Regions from separate parts of the Glutamicibacter sp. 0426 genome, predicted to be linked through region 1. Evidence: riboswitches for the same ligand, from Rfam matches in the RefSeq annotation. Region 1 holds a riboswitch; each other region holds the start of a gene.
What was found. Region 1 has a riboswitch for S-adenosylmethionine ahead of BKX98_RS07220 (bifunctional o-acetylhomoserine/o-acetylserine sulfhydrylase). Riboswitches for the same ligand answer to the same signal wherever they lie in the genome.
Positions count from the first base shown of each region.

Region 2: it holds a riboswitch for S-adenosylmethionine, as region 1 does, so the genes downstream of both, BKX98_RS11445 (ABC transporter ATP-binding protein) here and BKX98_RS07220 (bifunctional o-acetylhomoserine/o-acetylserine sulfhydrylase) in region 1, are expected to answer to the same signal.
Region 3: it holds a riboswitch for S-adenosylmethionine, as region 1 does, so the genes downstream of both, BKX98_RS16825 (hypothetical protein) here and BKX98_RS07220 (bifunctional o-acetylhomoserine/o-acetylserine sulfhydrylase) in region 1, are expected to answer to the same signal.
Region 4: it holds a riboswitch for S-adenosylmethionine, as region 1 does, so the genes downstream of both, BKX98_RS09800 (acyl-CoA dehydrogenase family protein) here and BKX98_RS07220 (bifunctional o-acetylhomoserine/o-acetylserine sulfhydrylase) in region 1, are expected to answer to the same signal.

Region 1 covers NZ_MPBI01000002.1:375,397-378,447, forward strand. The annotation lists gene BKX98_RS07210 (CPBP family intramembrane glutamic endopeptidase) at 1-492, shown strand, start outside; gene BKX98_RS07215 (VOC family protein) at 590-1,234, opposite strand; SAM riboswitch class IV at 1,407-1,526, shown strand; gene BKX98_RS07220 (bifunctional o-acetylhomoserine/o-acetylserine sulfhydrylase) at 1,619-2,962, shown strand; gene BKX98_RS07225 (homoserine O-acetyltransferase) at 2,965-3,051, shown strand, end outside.
Region 2 covers NZ_MPBI01000004.1:79,373-82,423, reverse strand. The annotation lists gene BKX98_RS11455 (LLM class flavin-dependent oxidoreductase) at 1-155, opposite strand, end outside; gene BKX98_RS11450 (acyl-CoA dehydrogenase family protein) at 214-1,545, opposite strand; SAM riboswitch class I at 1,561-1,652, opposite strand; SAM riboswitch class I at 1,920-2,022, shown strand; gene BKX98_RS11445 (ABC transporter ATP-binding protein) at 2,028-2,843, shown strand; gene BKX98_RS11440 (aliphatic sulfonate ABC transporter substrate-binding protein) at 2,928-3,051, shown strand, end outside.
Region 3 covers NZ_MPBI01000003.1:117,229-120,279, reverse strand. The annotation lists gene BKX98_RS08885 (MFS transporter) at 1-991, shown strand, start outside; SAM riboswitch class IV at 1,068-1,180, shown strand; gene BKX98_RS16825 (hypothetical protein) at 1,235-1,813, shown strand; gene BKX98_RS08880 (ABC transporter ATP-binding protein) at 2,074-3,051, shown strand, end outside.
Region 4 covers NZ_MPBI01000003.1:315,682-318,732, reverse strand. The annotation lists gene BKX98_RS09810 (GntP family permease) at 1-381, shown strand, start outside; gene BKX98_RS09805 (SdpI family protein) at 489-845, opposite strand; SAM riboswitch class I at 1,062-1,152, shown strand; gene BKX98_RS09800 (acyl-CoA dehydrogenase family protein) at 1,201-2,439, shown strand; gene BKX98_RS09795 (acyl-CoA dehydrogenase family protein) at 2,465-3,051, shown strand, end outside.

The DNA.
Region 1 (3,051 bases):
ACCATCCGTGACATCGGCTTCGACATGCGACGTCCGGGCAAGGACACGATGCTCGGGGCGGGGCTGTTCCTGGCCATGGGCGTGGGGACGCTGGGCGTCTATGCTGCCGGACGGGCACTGGGCGTCACCACAGCACTGTCAGCAGCCAATCTCGGTGATTATTGGTGGAGCGTCCCCGTGCTGCTGCTGTCGGCTGTACGCCATGCAGTGCTCGAAGAAGTGCTGATGCTCGGCTTCCTGTTCACCTATGCCAAGAAGCTGAAGCTGGGACTGTGGAGCACCATTATCGGTTCTGCAGTGCTCCGCGGCAGCTACCACCTCTACCAGGGCGTGGGGCCGATGATCGGTAATATGCTCATGGGCATCGTCTTCGGCTGGGTGTACCAGAAGTACGGCCGGGTGATGCCGCTGGTCATCGCCCACTTCCTGCTCGATGCTATCGGCTTCGTCGGCTACGGGCTGATTGGGCCTGCCATCGGAATCGGCCAGTAGTGCCCGAAGGCCTGCGCCAGCGACGGAAACGCCATTAACGAAAAAGGTAGGTGGGGACGCCATTGTCCCCGCCTACCTGCGTTCGTTTCCGAGTTTCCTACAGCACCACGGTGCCGGACTCGGTTTCAAAGGTTACCGACATGATGCCCGGAGTGCCATTCGGCGCTTCATATTGCATGGTGACGGCGCCCAAATTGACGTTCTGCGGCTGGCCCAGCCAATCCAGCACCCGATCGCGTGAGCCGGCGATGGAGATCTGGCTGATCTCGCCGACAGGCTCCAGCGCCTTGGACGGATGCAACGGCTCGGAGCCTTCATCCCAGGAAATCAGGTACGGGACCTGCGGATCAGCGATCAGGCCCTTGATGCCGATTTGCTGCCAGGTAAGTTCGCGGCCATCCGGGAACTTGCGGTTCCCCGGCACGGACTTGCGGCCCAAGCGGTCTTCGGCACTGGATAGATCCTCCACCGAGACGCACCATCCCATCCATCCGCCGCCGAGCTCCGAGCGGGCGCGCACGGCCTGGCCGAAGGGAGCCTTGTCGCTGGCCGGGTGGTTCAGGACTTCAACCACTTCCAGGTACTGGCCATGCTTGAGCGGGAAGATGACATTGCGTGTTCCGAATCGTGGATGCACGCCGCCCTTGACGAATTCCAGTCCCAGGGACTCGGAGATTCTTTCAGCGGTTGGCAGCAGCCCGTCCGGGCCGCAAGCATAACTTACGTGATCTAGCCTCATCATGTGCCCATCATGGCAACATGTGATGCGAGTCTCTACTTAGGCTCCCCTAAGTGGGCTGATGTTATCGAATACTCTGCGGAAAATCTGCGGAATTCGCGAAATATGACCGATTGAGTCCAATCCTGGTCCACTGCGTTGCAAAGATCTTCGGTTTTCGGGCAAACTGATAGCAGGTCATGAGTTCCAGTAACAAGCCCCGGCTTACTGGGCGGCAACCCTCCAACCGCGGTGGGGTGCCCCGGGTGAAGACCTGGCCCTTGAATGCACAAGGCATCAAGGACAAGCGCGGGTTACCCCCTGGAAGTCGTTTCGATACGGTGCTTCCTGTCGGTGTCTTTTCAGCGGCGTACCCCCATAGTCATGAAACGCTATTTGGAGGAAACCATGAGCAACAACTGGTCATTTGAAACCCGTCAGATCCATTCCGGCCAGACCCCGGATCCGACGACCGGAGCGCGAGCTCTCCCGATTTTCCAAACTACTTCCTTTGTCTTCCCGAGCGCCGAGAGTGCCGCTGCCCGTTTCGCGTTGCAGGAACTGGAACCGATCTACACCCGTATCGGCAACCCGACCACCGACGCCGTGGAAACCCGCATCGCTGATCTGGAAGGCGGCGTTGGCGCGCTGTTGCTGTCCTCGGGACAGGCCGCCACCACCTTCGCCATCCTGAACCTGGCCGAAGCCGGCGACCATCTGGTAGCCAGCCCGAGCCTGTACGGCGGAACCCAGAACCTGCTCAAGCACACACTCAAGCGCTTGGGCATCGAAGTCAGCTTCGTCTCCGACCCGGACAACCTGGACGAATGGCGTGCCGCGGTGCGCCCGAACACCAAGGCCTTCTTCGGCGAAAGCATCTCCAATCCTCGGCAGGACGTGCTGGATATCGAGGGCATCTCGGAGATCGCCCACGAAGCCGGCGTGCCGCTGCTGGTGGACAACACCCTGGCCACGCCATACCTGATCCGCCCCATCGAGTGGGGCGCCGATATCGTGATCCATTCGGCCACCAAGTTCCTTGGCGGCCACGGCAATGCCATCGCCGGGGTCATCGTGGACTCGGGCAACTTCGACTTCGCCAAGGACGCCGAACGCTTCCCGGGATTCAACACCCCGGACGAGTCCTACAACGGCCTGGTCTTCGCCCGCGACCTGGGCATCAACGGCATCCTCGGCGCGAATCTGGCCTACATCCTCAAGGCACGCGTGCAGCTGCTGCGCGATCTGGGTTCATCAGTGGCGCCGTTCAATGCGTTCTTGATCGCCCAAGGCCTGGAAACCCTGTCGCTGCGCATTGAGCGCCACGGCCAGAACGCAGTGGAAGTTGCCAACTGGCTCGAAGCCCGCGAGGAAGTGCAGAAGGTCGCCTACGCCGGCCTGCAGTCCTCTCCGTGGCATGAGCGCGCGCAGAAGTACAGCGATCACGGCGCTGGCTCGATCATCGCCTTCGAGCTGGAGGGCGGCGCGGAAGCCGGACAGGCTTTCGTGGACGCACTGGTCTTGCACTCCAACGTCGCGAACATCGGCGACGTGCGCTCGCTGGTCATCCATCCGGCCTCCACCACCCACGCCCAGCTCTCCGAAGCGGAGCAGATTGCCGCCGGTGTGAGCCCGGGACTGGTGCGGCTGAGCGTCGGGCTGGAAAACATCAAGGACATCCTGGCCGATCTTGAGCTGGGCTTCGAAGCTGTTGCGGCCCTTGAAAACAAGGAATTGCAGGAAACCCTCTAGGCATGCCATCCATTGTGACTACTGAAGATACTCTGCGCGCCGAAGAGCTCGCTGGCGGACAAGACGGCATTTTGCGCCGTAGTTCCGTG
Region 2 (3,051 bases), on a different contig from region 1:
CCCTCTTCCAGCACCTTGGCCAGGTGGGTCCAGTAGCCGATGGTCTTGTAGTCGGCGGCTTTGTCCTGCGGGTGGCGCCACAGGCCCGGCGACTGGTGCACCACGCAGTTCATGTCGAATGCGTTGAATAGGATCTCGCGCTTGTTCTCGCTCATGTCTTTGCCCCCATTAGGTCGATGTTCATGGAAAGTATCTGGTTTGCGTCGCGGGCGCTCAGGCCCGCTGGGTCGAATCTTCGCCGGTGACGGACAGCCGCTGCGGCTGGACTCCGTTGATCTCGTAGTCCCCGACGATGCGCGCCTTGTAGATCGCCGGGTTGTGCGTGGCGATGGTGCGCGCATTGCGCCAGTGCCGGTCAAGGTTGCAGCCGCTTCTGGTGGACGAGGCACCCAGCCCGTCGAAGAGCTTGCTGGTCACCCCGATGGCCAGCGGCTGCACCACGGTTTGGGCACGGTTGGCGGCCAGCTCGCAGACCGCATAGCGTTCCTCGTCGTTCAGTCCCGGATCGCCCAGGGCCGCCTCGACTTCGAGCACCGCGCCGATCACCACCGAGTCAGCGGCGAAGGACTCCGCGGACACCTCGCCCACCAGCTGCAGGACCTGGGGTTCCTGGTACACCGGCACCCCGGTTCCGGTGGTGAAGATGCGGGTGCGTGCCTGCACGGCGCTGCGCAGGTCGTTCAGCGCGGCGCGGGCGATGCCTGCCTGCACGGACATGAGCACCAGCTGGAAGATCGCCGCTTCGGAGTCGTTGCGCTGCTGCGGCATGAAGCAGTCCACCGGGACCTGATGGAATTCGGTGGTGCCGGTTCCGGTCAGGCCCTGGCCGAATCCGTCCCAGTCATCGAGGATCTTGACGCCGCTGCGCTGGGTGGACACCACCGCGATCTGGCGTCCGGCAAGCTCAGGGTGGGCCACCGCAACAGTGGTCCAGTCGGCAAAGATGGTGCCGGTGCAGTAGTACTTCTCGCCGTCGACTACCCAGCGCCCGTCCACGAAGCTGGCCTTCGTATTCAAGGTGCCCAGGGCGTTGCCGCCGCGCTCGGTGTAGGCGTTGCCGATGATCTGCCCGGCGGCGATGCGGGCCACCCACTTCTTGCGCAGCGCCTCGTCTTCCAGTGCCAAGACGTTCTCGACGAAGGCGATATGCGCGCGCCACAGCTGGCCTACATGGGAGTCGGCCTCGGAGAGCTCGATGAGCAGGCGGAAGACATCCACCAGCCGCGCACCGTAGCCGCCGTCGGCCACGGGAAGGCGCAGTGCGCCGAAGCGCTCGCGGTTCAGCAGGCCTACCTGCTCGAAGGGAAGCACGCGGTTCAGGTCGCGGTCCTTGGCGGTCGCGGCGATCTGGGCGAAGACCGGGCGGAAGATTTCGGCCAGTCGGTCGTACTGCTCATCCGCGCCGGGGCCGGGAGTGATCTTCAGCAGCTGCCGGGTGGGCAGCTGCTCCTCGAACTCGTCCAGTTCCAGAGCGCTGGCTTGCGAAGGATCGCTGAGCTGGTTGAAGTCCAGCCCTGGGGCATTCGGTGATTCGCCAATAGGCATAAGGGTTCTCAATTCTTTCCATCGGTCCTGGCGGTAGCACCGTCCCGCTCTTCGGGTGGTTGCTGCGGCGTCGTGGAGCCAGATCTCTCAGCCGCTCTGGATGGGTCGTGATTCATTTGTAACGGTAATAATCCGGCGCTTCCAAGCCGCGAAGTCATATTTCGCCTCAGATTTGGAAGGGCCTATGCTCAAATCCCACAGCCTAATCGCCGTCCCATCGAAGATGAGTTGCACGGATTGGCTTGCAGTCGATCGAACCGGACCTAGGTAAAATAAATAACGAAATTTCTGGGCAATGTGACGCAGTTGTCGAAGATTTTTTCATGTTACGCAAGATTTGCGTCCAAATCGTTCGACTCGCTGTAATAGAAGGGTAACCATCCCGAGCGGCCGAGAGATCTGGCTCTTTGACGCCGCAGCAACCACCTTCGGAGCTCCACCTCCGCAGGCCGGTGCTACCGCCAGGACCGATGGAGATTGATATGGCTCTTACCATTGCAGCGCCCGAGGCAACTTCAACCACCTCAACCGCACTGGACGTCCAATTCAGCAACGTGTCGCGGACCTTCACCACAAAGAAGGAAAGCCGCACCGTGCTGGCCGACATCAACTTGCACATTCCAGCCGGCCAAGTCCTCGCGATCCTAGGAGCCAGCGGCTGCGGAAAATCCACGCTGCTGCGTTCGGTCTCCGGGTTGGACCACCCCTCCACCGGTGACATCCGCACAGGCACCCACGAGGTCAACGGCATCAACGAGCTATGCGCCGTTGCTTTCCAGGAACCACGGCTGCTGCCGTGGCGATCGGTGCGCGAGAACATTGCGCTGGGTCTGGCCCCAGGAACCGAGAAGACCTCTGGCGACGCGCTGATTGATGAGCTGATCGAGCTGACCGGGCTGAGCCATGCAGCCAGCCTGCGCCCGCGGGAGATTTCCGGAGGCATGGCCCAGCGTGTTTCGCTGGCTCGCGCGCTGGCCCGCCGCCCGGGCGTATTGCTTCTCGATGAGCCCTTCGGCGCGCTCGATGCCCTGACCCGCCTGAAGATGCAGGATTTGCTGCTCTCAATTCACGCATCATTCCCCACCACGGTACTCATGGTGACCCATGACGTGGACGAGGCTTTGACCTTGGCTGACCGCGTTATCGTCTTGGGACGCAGCACCGGGAACGGCGCGGTTGGTGTCATCGAAGACCTAGCGATCTCCGCCGGGAAACCGCGCCGGCACACGGACGAGAAGTTCATTGCCGATCGCCTGCACCTGCTGCGCCTGCTCGGCGTCGACCCAACCAACCATTAATCCAGGGAACGCATTGGATCCTCGGCGATCCTTGCTCTTTGCCCTATCGTCCATCCGCTTGCACGCATAATTCTAGGATTCTCCATGCTCTTGAACCGCTTCTCCCGCCGCACCGCACTGTCCGCCGCCGCTTTGCTCATGGGCGCAGTTGCCCTGACCGGCTGCGCTGGCGAAAACGCTACGGCCGACTCCGGTGATCAGACCTTGT
Region 3 (3,051 bases), on a different contig from region 1:
TTCGATCTTCTGGACCTCCATCGTGCTCTCGGTGCTGGCGCTCTTCCTGCTCAAGGGCACCCCGGAATCCAAGGCCGAGCAGGATCCGGCAGCCGAGCGCCGCGTCGACTTCACCGGCCTCATCTTCTTCATCGTCATGCTGGTCTCCATCAACGTCTACATTTCCCAGGGTCCGAATATCGGCTGGCTGAGCCTGGGAGGCATCGCGCTCGTGGCGATCTTCGTGGTCACCGGGCTGCTGTTCTTGCAGATCGAGGTGCGCAGCCGCAATCCCTTCGTGAACCTGAAGCTGTTCTCCAACGGCACCTTCACCGGCGCCACGCTGTCCAACTTCCTGCTCAATGGCGCGGCAGGCACGCTGATTGTCTCGCTGGGCCTGGTCCAGGTGGCGGCCGGGATGTCCTCGCTGCAGTCCGGCCTGCTGACCTTGGGCTATCTGGTGGCCATCCTTGCCACGATCCGCGTGGGTGAGAAGCTGCTGCAGCGCTTCGGGCCGAAGAAGCCGATGCTCTGGGGATCGATGATCACCGGTGTGGGCATCCTGATGTGCTCGATGACTTTCCTGTATATCGACCAGTACATCTTGCTCTCCGTGATCGGGTTCACGCTGTTCGGCATCGGCCTGGGCTTCTATGCCACGCCGTCCACCGACGCGGCGCTGTCCAATGTCCCCGACAGCGAGGTGGGTTCCGCGTCCGGCATCTACAAGATGGCCTCGTCACTGGGCAACGCCATCGGCGTGGCCATCTCCGCGGCCCTGTATGTGGCTGGACAGGCCATGGATCCGGCACTGATCCAGTCCTGGGGCCTGTTCATTGGCCGGCAGGACAATGTGGCGTTGCGCTTCGGTGGCGCCATCGGCCTGTTGTTCAACGTGCTGATGGTGGTCATCGCCATCGCGTCGATCATCGTGACTGTGCCTTCCGAAAAGCAGAAGGACAGCGAGAAGACCAAGCACGACGAGGTGGCGCCGCCGCCAATCGGGAACTGATCGAATCGCTTGCTGGGCCGGTGCTGCGCACCGGCCCAAGCCGAACTGTCGGTGGTGCCCAGTACTATCGAACCAAGCTCACAGAATCGCGGCGCTAAGTACCTGGCTAGCCGCGTGGCAACCCTCCTCATCGAGCGGGGTGCCCCAGGGGAAGAGCCGGTCCGGGAAGCCATCCCGGGCAAGTCGATCGGTGGTGCTGATCCTTCAAGATGCTGCGCCGCCTGGACGGAACGCGAGGATGACATGGGCGCCAATCATGAATACACAACAGGGAATCCGCAAGGAACCGACGGCGAGCGGAAGTGGCACAGCGTGCTGCTGGACTATCCTTTCCACGCAGGATCGAGCACCCTCCAGTCAGGGGGATTCCTGGCCTTCGAAGCCGAGAAGCAGCGAGGTGGACTGCTGTGCCTGAATCTTCCCCACATCCACGAATACGTGGCCCGCTGGATTGCCGCCGGATTCACCCCGGAACTGTACTGGGCTGTCAACGCAGGGCTGAAAGCCGCGCTGGACCATGCCCGCCGGCTCTGCAGAAATGTCGGGGACCAAGAACTCCTTGGGCGACGGCTGGAACTGCTCGGGATCACCGCCAAAAACCCGCAGGCTGGCCAGAGATATCTGCGGGTGACCGGCAAGGACCCGATCACTGGCCGAAGCATCATGGAAGAGCGGACGCGCCCTGAGCACATTGTGCAGCTGGTGCCCGAAGCCTGGGCGGAATTCCCGCGGCTGCTGGGCTTCGAACGCCCGTCCGTGGCCCTGTCCAAGTACATCCGAGGGAACTGCGCCAGCGAGGTTCCCGGCAGCGTGCAGGCGTAACTGGGGCTTGGTTTCCGGTGGATGAAAATCCGCCGGAAACCAAGCCGCTTTGCGTTAATTCCATAATCTATGATTAACGCCACCATCCCCGGAATCTTGAGGTTAATCGGGCGTTAATCACTGGTTGGCAAATATCAATCGGAAGGATGATACTAAGTGTCCAAGCGGAGCGCTAGACTGGCAATCGCTCTTCAATCACGCTGCCCTTAATCCGAAGGCCCAGCATGCCGGAGAGCGTGATGCCAGCGAGGATTTTCCACATGCTTCTCAAGCTCATCTTGAAACACTCCAAACCCTATGCCGGGTGGATTGCCGCAGTAGTCATATTGCAGCTGGCCACCACCATGGCTACGCTCTACCTTCCCAGCCTGAACGCCAAGATCATCGATGTCGGCGTGGTCAATGCCGATATCGACTACATCTGGCGCACCGGCGGACTGATGCTGGTGGTGGCCCTGATCCAGGTGGCCACCGCCGTCGCCGCCGTCTACTTCGGCGCCAAGACCTCCATGAGCGTCGGACGCGATGTCCGCCAGGCGGTCTTCGAGAAGGTCGCCACCTTCTCCGCCCAGGACGTCAACAAGTTCGGTGCCGCTACCTTGATCACCCGCGGCACCAATGACGTGCAGCAGATCCAGATGCTCACCCTGATGGCGCTGAACTTCATGATCACCGCGCCGATCATGTCCATCGGCGGCGTGATCATGGCGATCCGCGAAGACCCGGGGCTGTCCTGGCTCGTCTGGGTATCCGTGCCGCTGGTGCTCATTGTCGTCGGCCTGCTGGTCATCAAGCTGATGCCGTTGTTCCGCGACATGCAGACCCGCATCGACGGGATCAACGGCGTGCTGCGCGAGCAGATCACCGGCATCCGCGTGGTGCGCGCCTTCGTGCGCGAAGAGCATGAAACCGAACGCTATGCCGATGCCAACCAGAAGCTGACCGACCTGGGCGTGAAGGTCGGCAACCTGTTCGTGCTGATGTTCCCGGCGATCACCATGATCCTGCACCTGTCCACCGCCGCCGTGCTCTGGTTCGGTGGTCACCGCGTGGACAACGGCGACGTGGAGGTCGGTGCGTTGACCGCGTTCCTGCAGTACCTGCTGCAGATCCTCATGGCAGTCATGATGGGCACTTTCATGGCCATGATGGTCCCGCGCGCCATGGTTTCCGCCGACCGCATTGCCGAGGTGCTGGACAGCGAGCCGAGCATGCTCGACGCCGCCGAAAGGCAGATC
Region 4 (3,051 bases), on a different contig from region 1:
GCAGCCTCGGATCTGACCACGATCCTTTCGGATTCGCTCAGCGGCCTGGGCTTGGGCCTGGCGGTGCCGTTCCTGATCGCCGCTGCGCTGAAGTCCGCGCAGGGCTCGTCCACTGTGTCCATGGTGACCACCTCTGCGCTGGTCGCGCCGATGCTCGGCTCCTTGGGTCTGGGTTCGGAACTGGGCATGGTGCTCACGGTCTTGGCCGTCGGTGCCGGTGCGATGGTTGTCTCGCACGCCAACGACTCCTACTTCTGGGTCGTGTCGCAGCTCAGCCGCATTCCGGTGATTACCGCATACAAGACCTTGAGCGTGGCGACCGCCATTCAGGGTACCGCCGCCTTCCTGACGGTATTGCTCCTGGGAGCCGTGCTGCTGTAGCAGGACGCTGGCCCAGCAAGCAATGGATCGCACCATCTGCCGATGGCGCGATCCGTTGCTTTAAGGATGTGTCTGAAAGCGGTAGCCGAAGAGCGACGTCCTGCCCGCTAGATGCCTCGCGCGGCCTGGTTCGCTTTGGCAGCCGAGACCATCAGCAACACGATAATGGCCAGATAACCTGCGCCGGTCGTGGCGAAGGCGAAACCGAACTGGCCCAGCACGCAGAGGATCGCTGCACCGGACAACATGGCCCAGCCGGCCCAGGAAGCCGCGGCCACCAGCGGCGCAGCCCGCCGATGCCCTGCCAACCAGGCCTCGTCGCTGGCCAAGGTGTGGCGCGTCCTGATGCCGATGGCCGCATTGCGCGCGAGCTTTCCATCCCGGGCCATGGGTGCGAGGAGCGCTGCCACCAAAGTGATGGCCAGCAACCCGAACATGAAGGAGATGACGCTTGCTGGATCCACGTTCCACCTATCCTGCCTATTCGCCGTGAACAGCCATCCTATTCGGAAGTTGCGCAGTTCCCGAGTTCAAATTTCGTCATGCAAGTGTCATATGAAGGCCGCGCAGCCATCGATCAGGCAAGCAGGTGGCTCGAAGATGACGTATTTTGTCCTGCCGTTCCCTCGCATGACAGTGCCCTTCCGTGACTGCTGCCGGCAGTGGTTGACTCGGAGCACAACCCATCCAGAGCGGCTGAGAGACCTGGCTCCGCGACGCCGCAGCAAGCCTGCATCCCGCAGGTAGTGCTAACGCCAGGATCGATGGAATCGCAGGGACCCTGCGTCCTTCGGAACCTGCAACGCAAGGGAGAAGAAGATGACAGTGCAAGATACCGTACAAGACACCGGACTACGCCGAGTTCCCTACTATGGGAACGCCAGCGAAACCGAGCTGGAGCAGTGGCGCGAAGTTGCCCAGCAGGTGGCAGGCACGCTCGCACAAGACGCCCTGGAACGCGACCGCAAGAACCAGCAGCCATTCGCCGAGGTGCAGCTGCTGCGCGAAGCCGGCTTGCTGAACCTTTTGGTGCCTGCAGAATTCGGCGGAGCAGGAGCCCACTGGGAAACGGCATTCGACGTGGTCCGCATCCTGGCGGCGGCCGATGGATCCATCGCGCAGCTGCTGGCCTACCACTACATCAACCAGTCGGGCATTGCCTTCTATGCTCCGGCGGGGGCGCAAGGCAAGTGGTGGCAACGCACCGTGGAAGGCGGGTGGCTCTGGGGCGATTCGGTGAATCCGGTTGACCCGGATCTGACGCTGAGCGTCGAAGGGGATGGGTACCGGCTGAACGGGGCCAAGCGGTTCTCCACTGGTTCCGGTGTTGGCGAGGTCATCGTCATCAACGCGCTGGTCCAGGGCGGGGAATACGACGGGCAGATTCTCGCCTTCGTGCTGCCCCGCGACATCGAAGGACTGGAAATCGTTGACGACTGGGACTACCTGGGCCAGCGGCTCAGCGCATCCAACTCGCTGAAGTACCACAACGTCAGGCTTGAAGCCGAGGACTTGCTCGGATTCGTCACCGACGAACCGGTGTCCACCTTGCTCACCCCGGGCATCCAGCTGGCTTTCGCCAATTTCTACCTGGGCATTGCCGAAGGAGCGCTGGAGCGTGGCAAGCAGATCCTGCTGGGCCGCAAGAACGCCTGGCTGTTCTCGCAGGCCGACACCTACGCCCAGGATCCGATTTTCCAGCGGATCGTCGGGGAGCTCAAGGCCCGCACCGCCGCGGTGGCGGCGCTGACCGAGAAGCTCGGCCGGAAATTCGATGCCTTGCTGTCGAAGGCCGGAGACGTCACCCAGCCCGAGCGGGCCGCGCTGGCAGTGGAAATTGCCGAAGCCAAGGTGGTTTCCACCGAGGTGGGCGTCGAGGTGGCGAACCGGATCTTCGAGGTGACCGGATCATCCTCGACCGCGAGCTCGGTGGGCCTGGACCTGTATTGGCGCAATGTGCGCACCCACTCGCTGCATGACCCGGTGGACTACAAGAAGATCGAGGTCGGCGCGTACTTCCTGCGCGGAGAATCCCAGCCGCTCTCGCTCTACACCTAGAAATTCCCACGGATTGGACTGAACGATGACTGTACTTGCAACTGGCACTCGGCTTGCAGGGCTCAAAGCCCGTTTTGCCCCGCTCTTCGCGGACATCGCGCAGGGAGCTGCCGAACGCGACCGCACCGGCGAACTGCCCTACCAGGCAGTCGCGGACCTGGCTGCCGCCGGCTTCGGCGCAATCCGGGTTCCGGAATCGCACGGCGGGGCCGGGGCGACCCTGCCTGAGCTCTTCGAGCTGTTCGTGGATCTTGCGGCCGCTGATTCCAATATCGCCCAGGCGCTGCGCGCGCACTTCGCCTTCGTCGAGGATCGGCTGGTGGCAGAGCCGGGTCCGGGTCGTGACAAGTGGCTGGCCCGCTTCGCCGCCGGGGAACTGGTGGGCAACTCGTGGACCGAGGTTGGAACCGTGAAGGTCGGCGACGTGATCACCAAGGTCACCCCGGACGGCGAGGGAGGGTTCAAGATCAATGGAACCAAGTACTATTCCACCGGCTCAATTTTCGCTGACTGGCTGGACACCTATGCCGAGCGCACCGACACCGGAAAACGCGTGATCGCCGCGGTCAACCGCCACCAGCCCGGTGTCGAGCTGGCCGATGACTGGGATGG